2 regions of the Sphingomonas nostoxanthinifaciens genome follow, and region 2 is predicted to be linked to the other one. Evidence: riboswitches for the same ligand, from Rfam matches in the RefSeq annotation. Region 2 holds a riboswitch; the other holds the start of a gene.

Region 1 (4,166 bases), 580 kb from region 2:
CCGATCGCGCTGGGGTAGCGATAGCGGGCGAAGCCCTCCAGCAGCTCCATCTGCGAGCGCGCGGTCTCGATCGAGATCACGTCGGTGTCCATCGCGCCGATCGACGGCAGGATGTCGTTAAACTCCGAATAGCACATGTGGGTGTGGATCTGGGTCGCGTCGGCGACGCCGGCCGCGGTCAGCCGGAAGCAGTCGACCGCCCAGTCGAGATAATGCTGCCAGTCGCGTCGGTTGAGCGGCAGCCCCTCGCGCAATGCCGCCTCGTCGATCTGGATCGCCTTGCAGCCCGCGGCCTCGAGATCGAGCACCTCGTCGCGGATGGCGAGTGCGATCTGGCGGCACGACGCCTCGCGCGGCTGGTCGTCGCGCACGAAGCTCCAGTTGAGGATCGTCACCGGCCCGGTCAGCATGCCCTTGACCGGCTTGTCGGTCAGCGACTGCGCATAGCGCCACCATTCGACCGTCATCGGCGCCGGCCGCGAGACGTCGCCGTAGAGGATCGGCGGGCGCACGCAGCGCGAGCCGTAGCTCTGCACCCAGCCGCCGGTGGTGAAGGCGAAGCCCGACAGCCGCTCGCCGAAATATTGCACCATGTCGTTGCGCTCGAACTCGCCGTGGACGAGCATGTCGAGCCCGATCTCTTCCTGCCAGCGGATCGTGCGCGCGGTCTCCTCGCGCAGGAAGGCGTCGTAGGCCGCGTCGTCGATATTGCCGCGACCATGCTCGGCGCGCGCTTTGCGCACTTCGGCCGTCTGCGGGAACGAGCCGATCGTCGTGGTCGGGAAGGGCGGCAAGCCGAGCACGCCCGCCTGCGCGGCGGTGCGGGCGGCGTGGCCGCTGCGGCGCTCGCGCATGGCGGGGGTGGCAGCGTCGATGCGCGCCGCGACGGCGGGATCGTGGATCAACGGCGAGGTGCGGCGGTTGGCGGCGGCGCGCGACGCCAGTTCCAGCGCGTCGGGCACGCTCTCGCGGCCTTCGTTGAGCGCGCGCTTGAGCACGGCAAGCTCGGCCACCTTCTGCGCGGCGAAGGCGAGCCATTGCGTCACCTCGCGATCGAGCCCGCGCTCCAGCGCCAGATCGACCGGCACGTGCAGCAGCGAGCAGGACGGCGCGATCACGATGTCGCGCGTCGCCGCGACCGGCTCGATCCGGTCGAGCAAGGCGGCGAGGTCGGCGCGCCAGACGTTACGCCCGTCGATCACGCCGAGCGACAGCAGCAGCGACTTGGGTGCCGCCTGCAGCAATGGCTGGAGCTGCTCGGGCGCGCGCACGAGATCGACGTGCAGCCCCGCCACCGGCAGGTTCGCCGCGAACGACAGATTGTCGCCGAGGCTGCCGAAATAGGTCGCGAGCATGATCTTCACGCTTTGGCGCGCCAGCTTGGCATAAGCGCGGGTGAGCGCGCGCCGCTGACGCTCGTCGAGATCGAGCACCAGCACCGGCTCGTCGATCTGCACCCATTCGACGCCCGCCGCCGCCAGCTCGGCGAGGATCGCCGCATAGCGATCGAGCACGGTGTCGAGCAGGTCGAACGGATCGATCCCGCGGCCCTTGGCCAAGGTCAGCCACGTCACCGGGCCGAGCAGCACCGGGCGCGTCTCATAGCCCGCCGCCTTGGCCTCGCGATAATCGTCGACGATCTTCGCCCGGCCGGGCGTCAGCCTCTGGCCGGCGGTCAGTTCGGGCACCAGATAGTGATAATTGGTGTCGAACCATTTGGTCATCTCGCACGCCGTCAGGCTGCCATGGCCGTGGCCACAGCCGTCTTCGCCCGCGGTCGTGCCGCGCGCCATCGCGAAATACAGCTCGGTCGCGTCGGTGATCGCGGCATAGCGCGCTGGAATCGCACCCAGCATCACGCTGGTGTCGAGCACATGATCGTAGAGCGAGAAATCGTTGGACGGCAGCCAGTCGACGCCGCCGGCCTGCTGCCGCGCCCAGGCGGCGGTGCGCAGGCCCGATGCGGTTTCCTGCAGGTCGGCGAGGCTGGTCTGGCCCGACCAGTATTTTTCGAGCGCGAATTTCAGTTCGCGGCGCGGCCCGATGCGCGGGAAGCCGAGCGTGGCGACGGTGACGGTCATGGTCTTCATACCCCGATGAAGCGCGGGCATGCAGACCGGACACAGGCATGCGCGGACGACGGCCGGCCGCGGCATGCAAGCGGCCAGCCCGGACACCCCGCCGGTGGACGTTATCGCGTCGGAGGCAGGTCTCCTGGCTCACGGATCGTCGCGTCGGCCTGGCCTTCCCGGCGGCTGGAAGCCGCCAGTGACACGTCTCGGCCGCCGCTCACCGCTTACAGTTGCGGGGGCAGCGCCGGCCTTGGCCACCGTGAGGCGGCCGCACCGGCTTCCCGTCTTAGCTCCGTCGGCAAACCGGCGGAGAACCTCGACGATGCGCGTGTCCCATGCCACCGCCGGACCGTCAAGTCGCATATAAAGCTTTCTTTATATGTGTTCGGCGAAGCGTGTGCGCAGTCGGTCGGGCGTGAGGGCGGCGGGGGTGCGGCAGCCGAGCTGGACCATCGCCTGCTCCAGCTCGGCGCGCAGCAGATGCAGGATGTGGGCGACGCCCGCCATGCCGGCCACGGCGAGCGCATGCACCTGCGGGCGGCCGATCATCACCGCCGTTGCCCCCAGCGCGAGCGCCTTGGCGATATCGGTGCCCGATCGCACGCCGCCGTCGAGCAAAAGCGGCACGCGCCCGCCGATCGCGTCGGCCATCGCCGGCATCATCTCGGGCGCGGTGACCACGTCGTCCAGTACGCGTCCGCCATGGTTGGAGACGACCAGCCCGTCGGCGCCATGTTCGATCGCCATCGCCGCGTCGGCGGGGTTGAGAACGCCTTTGAGCAGGATCGGCAGGCGCGTCTGCGCGCGCAGCCACGCGACATCGTCCCAGCGCGGCGCGGCATCGACCAGCAGCGTGCCGAACAGGATCGCGCCGCCGGCGCTGGTCGTCTGGCGCAAGCGGGGATGGCCGCGCAGATTGGCGGCATCGACGCCCGCGGGCAGCGTCAGGCTCGCGCGCTTCACCGCCGAATCGACCGTCAGCATGATCGCTTCATACCCTGCCGTTTCGGCCCGGCGGACGAGATCGAGGCTGCGCGCGCGCTCGTCCTGCAGATAGAGCTGGAACCACAAGGACGCGGGCGGCCGGCCGAGGTCGGTCGCGGCGGCGCGGCTCGCCGTCGCCACCTCCTCCAGCGTCACGCTCGACAATGTGCTGAGCACCATCCCCGTCTCCAGCGCGGCGGCGGCGCGCGCGGTCGCGAGTTCGCCCTCCGGATGCGCGAGCCGGTGAAAGGCGATCGGCGCGAGCAGGATCGGCGCGGCGTGCGTCCGCCCGAACAAGGTGGTCGCCGTGCTTCCCCCGCGCAGGTCGGCCAGCACGCGCGGCAGCAGCCGCAGGCGCGCGAAGGCGGCGCGATTGTCGTGTAGCGTGCGTTCCTCGCCGCTGCCTTCTTGCACATAGCGCCACGCCTCGGCCGCCATATGCGCCGCCGCGCGCGTCTCGTAATCGGCGAGCGTCGCGACGCCGTCGGGCACGCCCGCATGCGGCGGCAGCGGCGCGGTCACGTCGTCGACCATTGCCGCAGCAGATTGTGGTAGACGCCGGTCAGCCGGTCGAGCGCGGCATGCTCGGGATGATCGCCGGTCAGGTCGCGCACCGCATTGTCGAGCTCGAACAGCAAGCGGCGCTGGTCGTCGCGCTGGACCATGCTCTGCGTCCAGAAGAAGGCGGCGAGCCGCACGCCGCGCGTCACCGGCGTCACGTGGTGCAGGCTGCTGCCGGGATAGATGACAATATGCCCGGCGGGCAGCTTGACGCGCTGGGTGCCGAACAGATCCTCGATTACCAGTTCGCCGCCCTCGTAGCTGTCGGGATCGCTGAAGAACAAGGTCGAGGAGATGTCGGAGCGGACGCGCTGCTGCGAGCCGGGCAGCGGGAAGATCGCGCTGTCGACATGGCTGCCATAGGTGCCGCCACCCTCGTAGCGGTTGAAGCGCGGCGGCAGCACGCGCAGCGGCAGCGTCGCGGCGATGAACAGCGGGTTGCGCCCGAGCCGGTCGAGGATCAGATCGCCCAGTTGCCTCGCGACGGGATGATCGAGCGGCAGCTGCAGGTTGCTCTTCACGGTCACCGCACGATGGCCGGCGGTGGTG
Region 2 (4,166 bases):
CCGCTGGCGAAGGTGGCGGGATCGAGCGTGACCGTCTGGTCCTGCGGCGCGTGCAGGTAGGTGTAGCTCGCGTCGAAGCGCCAGCCGCCGTCCAGCTTCGCCGCCGCCGACAATTCGACGCCGCGCTGGTGCGTCCGACCGGGCAGGTTGACCGAGCTCGCGACGAAATTGGCGTCGTAGACGGTGGTGATCTGGTCCCGCAGGCGGTTGTCGAAATAGGTCGCGTCCAGCGTGATGTGATCGCCCAGCAGCGACTGGCCGATGCCCGCCTCCCAGCCGGTCGATTTTTCTGGCTTCAGGTTCGGATTGCCGATGTAGCGGCCGACATAATAATCGAACAGCTCGCTGAAGGTCGGCGCCTTCACGCCCGATCCGCCGGCGGCGTGGATGCGCGTGCCCTCGTCGAACTTGTAGCTGCTCTGCACGTGCCAGGTGGTGCTGTCGGCGAAGCGCGAATTGAGATCGCGCCGCACCGATGCGCCGAAGCCCAGCCGGTCATTCGCGGTCAGCTCATATTCGCCGACGATGCCGGTATTGTTGGTGTGCCGCCAGCCGAGGAAGGCGCCGAACTGCGAGACGGTCGTGCGCTCGCTCTCATGCTCGTAATCGACCGCAGCGGTGACGCTCTGCTTGATCGTGTCAGTGCCGAAGCGGAACGTGCCCTGGTACGAGCCCTTGTAGCGGTGGCCGTCGTCGCCCGAGGTGCGCGCGATCGGCTTGCCCGGCGCAGGCGCCGAGCCGTCGGCGACGTCGTAGCCGTCGCGCTTGGTATCGGCGAGCTGGCCGACCACGACGTTGCTGAAGCGACCGTCGAGCAGATCCCACTGGCCGCGCAGCAGGCCATAGAATGCCTCGTTGCGATAATGCACGCCGGGCGAATCGATCGTGCGGCCATAGGTGGCGCTGGTGAAATCATTGTCGCTGTCGTCGGTGTCGGCGTCGGTATAGCTGTAGCGCGCGACGCCGGTCAGCTTCACGTTGGGCGCCGCCGTCCACGTCGCCTTGGCCGATGCGCCGACATCGTCGGAGCCGACGTCGCGGCTGCCGCCGACCGCCACCGGATAGCCGCGCGTGTGGATGTAGCTGGAGGTGAGCGCGTAATCGAGGTCGCCCGCCACGCCGGCAGCGCGCGCGCCGCCGCTGAACGTGCCGAACGATCCGCCCTCGGCGCGCAGACGGATGCCCGGCGCCTCCGCGCCCGTCGAGGTGATGTAGTTGATGACGCCGCCGATCGCGTCGGAGCCGTAGAGCGACGATTGCTGGCCGCGCAGCACCTCGATCTTGGCGCTCTCGTCGGCGATCAGCGTGCCGAAGTCGAACTCGCCGTAGAAGGGATCGCTCACCTTGATGCCGTCGACCAGCACGAGCGTGTGATTGGCCTCGCTGCCGCGCAACCGGACCTGCGTGAACCCGCCGACCGCGCCGGTGCGGCTCACCGCCACGCCGGGCACGTCGCGCAGCACGTCGGACACGACGCGCGTCTGGCGCTGGTCGAGCGCGGCGGCGTCGAGCACGGTGATCGACGAACCGAGCAGGTCGACCGGGATCGCGTCGGCCGAGCGCGTGGCGGTGACGACGATCGCGTCGCCATTGGCGTCGACCGTCGGCACGGTCGGATTGGATTGGGCGAAGGCCGGCGCGGCGAGGCCGAGCGCCAGCAACGTGGTGAGCGTGGTCTTCATGATTCTGTCCCCCGGCAACTGAGCAACGAAGGCGGGGCGTCACCGATGGCGTGCATCGGCCGGGCGCGCGCAGACAGGCGGGCACCGGACGCCCGTCAGCACGCACCCGCGCGGCCCCGCCGCATGGGTTCGTCGCTCAGACGGAACGTAACCGTGCCATGGCCATCCCCTGGACCGTGGCAAGAGCGACCGAAGCGCCGGCAGGTCTCCTGGCTCGCGGGTCATAGCGGGCTGCATGGCCTTCCCAGCCGCCGTCACCCGGCCGCCAGTGGCTGCCCCCTCGATCGAGGGCCAATGCAGTCTGCTCGCCGCTCACAGTTGCAGGGACAGCCGCGGTTTGAGACGGAAAGGCCCGTCCGTACCGCATTCCCATTTCAGCCTCTCGCGAGGCACCGGCGCGATCTGTCGGACGGCGGCAGGCCGTCGTCCGCGGCCGCCCCTAGCCGAGCGTCGGTGGCTTGCCAACGGGCGCGTCAGGGAGCCTTGTTCGCGGGATTAAAAACGCTGCCGGAAAGCCACACTGGCCGCGCCGGCGTGTCGGCCACGGTGCGGGCGAGCGCCGCGACATAATCGTCGAGCTTGATCGCCTCGTCCTTCAACACGCCCGGCTGGTTCACGTCGTCCGAAGGCGCGTGATAATGCGTGGCGCGCCAGTCATGCTCGATGCGGAACGCGTCGGTGCCAGGCGCGAAGCCGAACTTGAAGGCGAGCGCGGGGATGCCCGCCTTGACGAAGCTGAACTGGTCGGTACGCACGAAGCTGTTCCGGTTGGGCAGCGGATCGGCGATCAGCGACAGCCCGTTCTGCGCCGCCACGGTGCGCGCGGCCGCACCCAGCGAGCTTTCGGCATCGCCCTGCGCCAGCACCGTCGTCAGCGGCCACAGCGGCAGCGGCATGTCGAAATTGAGGTCGGCGACGATACTGCCCTTGGGCACGGTCGGCCGCAGCGCATAATAATGCGAGCCGAGCAGGCCCTTCTCCTCCGCCGCGACGATCACGAACAGGATCGACCGCTTCGGCCGTGGCCCCGCCTTCAGTCGGTGGGCGATGTCGAGCACACTGGCGACGCCCGAGGCATCGTCCATCGCACCGTTGTAGATGCGGTCGCCATCGATCGCCTCGCCGACGCCGACATGGTCGAGATGCGCGGACAGCGCGACATATTCGCTGCGCAGCGTGGGATCAGACCCTTCCAGCTTCGCGATCACGTTGGGGGCGGTCACCGCGCGGCGCTGCGCGGCGATGGTCGCGCGCAGGCGGAGCGGTAGCGCAAAGGTCGGCACCGGCTGCGATGCGTCGGCCAAGGCGGCCATTTCGTCGAAGCTGTGGCCCGAGCCGGCGAACAGCCGCTCGGCCTGCGCCGGATCGATCGAGCCGCTGACGAAGCCGTCGGGCATTTCGCGCAGCGCAGGATCGGCGAGATACATGCCGGTCTGCGAGGCGAGCAGTTTCTGCCGCGCCCACGGAATCTCGATCTGCTTCGGCGTGTTGAGCGTGATCATGCCGACCGCGCCCGCCGCCGCCAGAAATTCGGCGCGAGCGTTGCGATTGGCCGCCTTGACCGGCCCGGCCAGCGCGGCCGGCCCGCCCGAAATGAACACGGCGATCTTGCCGCGCAGGTCGAGCCCCTTCAGGTCGTCATGCCCCTGCGCCGGCAAATGCAGGCCATAGCCGATGAACACCAAAGGCGCATCGACGCTGGCCGGGCGCGGCGCACCGGCGGGCGACAGGATCAGCGCGTCGCCGACCGCGAGCGGTGCGGCGGTGCCGTCGGCCGCGACCAGGGCGGCGGTCGACGCATGCTGATCGACCACCTGCTCCTGGAACGCGATCGTCTGGATGTAGCCGCCATGCTCGCCGGCGGGCGCGAGGCCTTCGGCGCGGAAGCGCTGGATCACATAGTCCGCCGCGCGCTGGTAACCGGGCGTGCCGGTCAGCCGCCCCTCCATATTGTCGTCGGCGAGGACGGCGATGTCGTGCCACCACGCCTGGCCGCGCGGGGAGACGGCGGGCTCGGCGAGGGCCGAGGTGGCGGCGAGGGCGATCAGGAGGGTCAGGGCGCGCATGTCCGTGACGTATCGCGCATAATTCACGCCGTCGAGTGCGGTGGACGGCGTGCCCTTCGCTCGTTCATAGAAGCGCGGGCACGGACAAGAGGGGCAGGCATGGCACGTTTGGGATTTGCGCGGACGATGAAGCTGGCTTTGGCCGCGAGCCTGCTTGCGCCGGCGGCGGCGCAGGCGCTGGTCGCGCCGGGATCGGTCGGCAATCCGGCGCTGCAGGCGCTGTTCGTCGACTGGCGCAAGCTCGCCGCGCCGACCCTTACTTCGAACGTGGCCGATTTCGGCCCGGCGGCGCTTGCACAAAAGACGACCGGGCTCGTCGCGCTACGCGCGCGGCTGGCGGGGCTCGACCGCGCCGGCTGGACCGACACCGACCGCATCGACGCGCAACTGATCGAGGCCGAGATGAACGGCTTCGATT

The links. A riboswitch is a leader RNA that binds a small molecule or an ion and turns the genes downstream of it on or off. The one in region 2 is predicted to bind cobalamin.
Region 1: it holds a riboswitch for cobalamin, as region 2 does, so the genes downstream of both, metE (5-methyltetrahydropteroyltriglutamate--homocysteine S-methyltransferase) here and K8P63_RS20180 (TonB-dependent receptor plug domain-containing protein) in region 2, are expected to answer to the same signal.

Annotation. Positions count from the first base shown of each region.
Region 1 covers NZ_CP082839.1:485,837-490,002, forward strand. Annotated here, with positions in the region: gene metE (5-methyltetrahydropteroyltriglutamate--homocysteine S-methyltransferase) at 1-2,081, opposite strand, end outside; cobalamin riboswitch at 2,188-2,406, opposite strand; gene K8P63_RS02225 (alpha-hydroxy acid oxidase) at 2,448-3,590, opposite strand; gene K8P63_RS02230 (Fe2+-dependent dioxygenase) at 3,575-4,166, opposite strand, start outside.
Region 2 covers NZ_CP082839.1:4,202,312-4,206,477, reverse strand. Annotated here, with positions in the region: gene K8P63_RS20180 (TonB-dependent receptor plug domain-containing protein) at 1-1,682, opposite strand, end outside; cobalamin riboswitch at 1,865-2,094, opposite strand; gene K8P63_RS20175 (M28 family metallopeptidase) at 2,156-3,748, opposite strand; gene K8P63_RS20170 (DUF885 family protein) at 3,848-4,166, shown strand, end outside.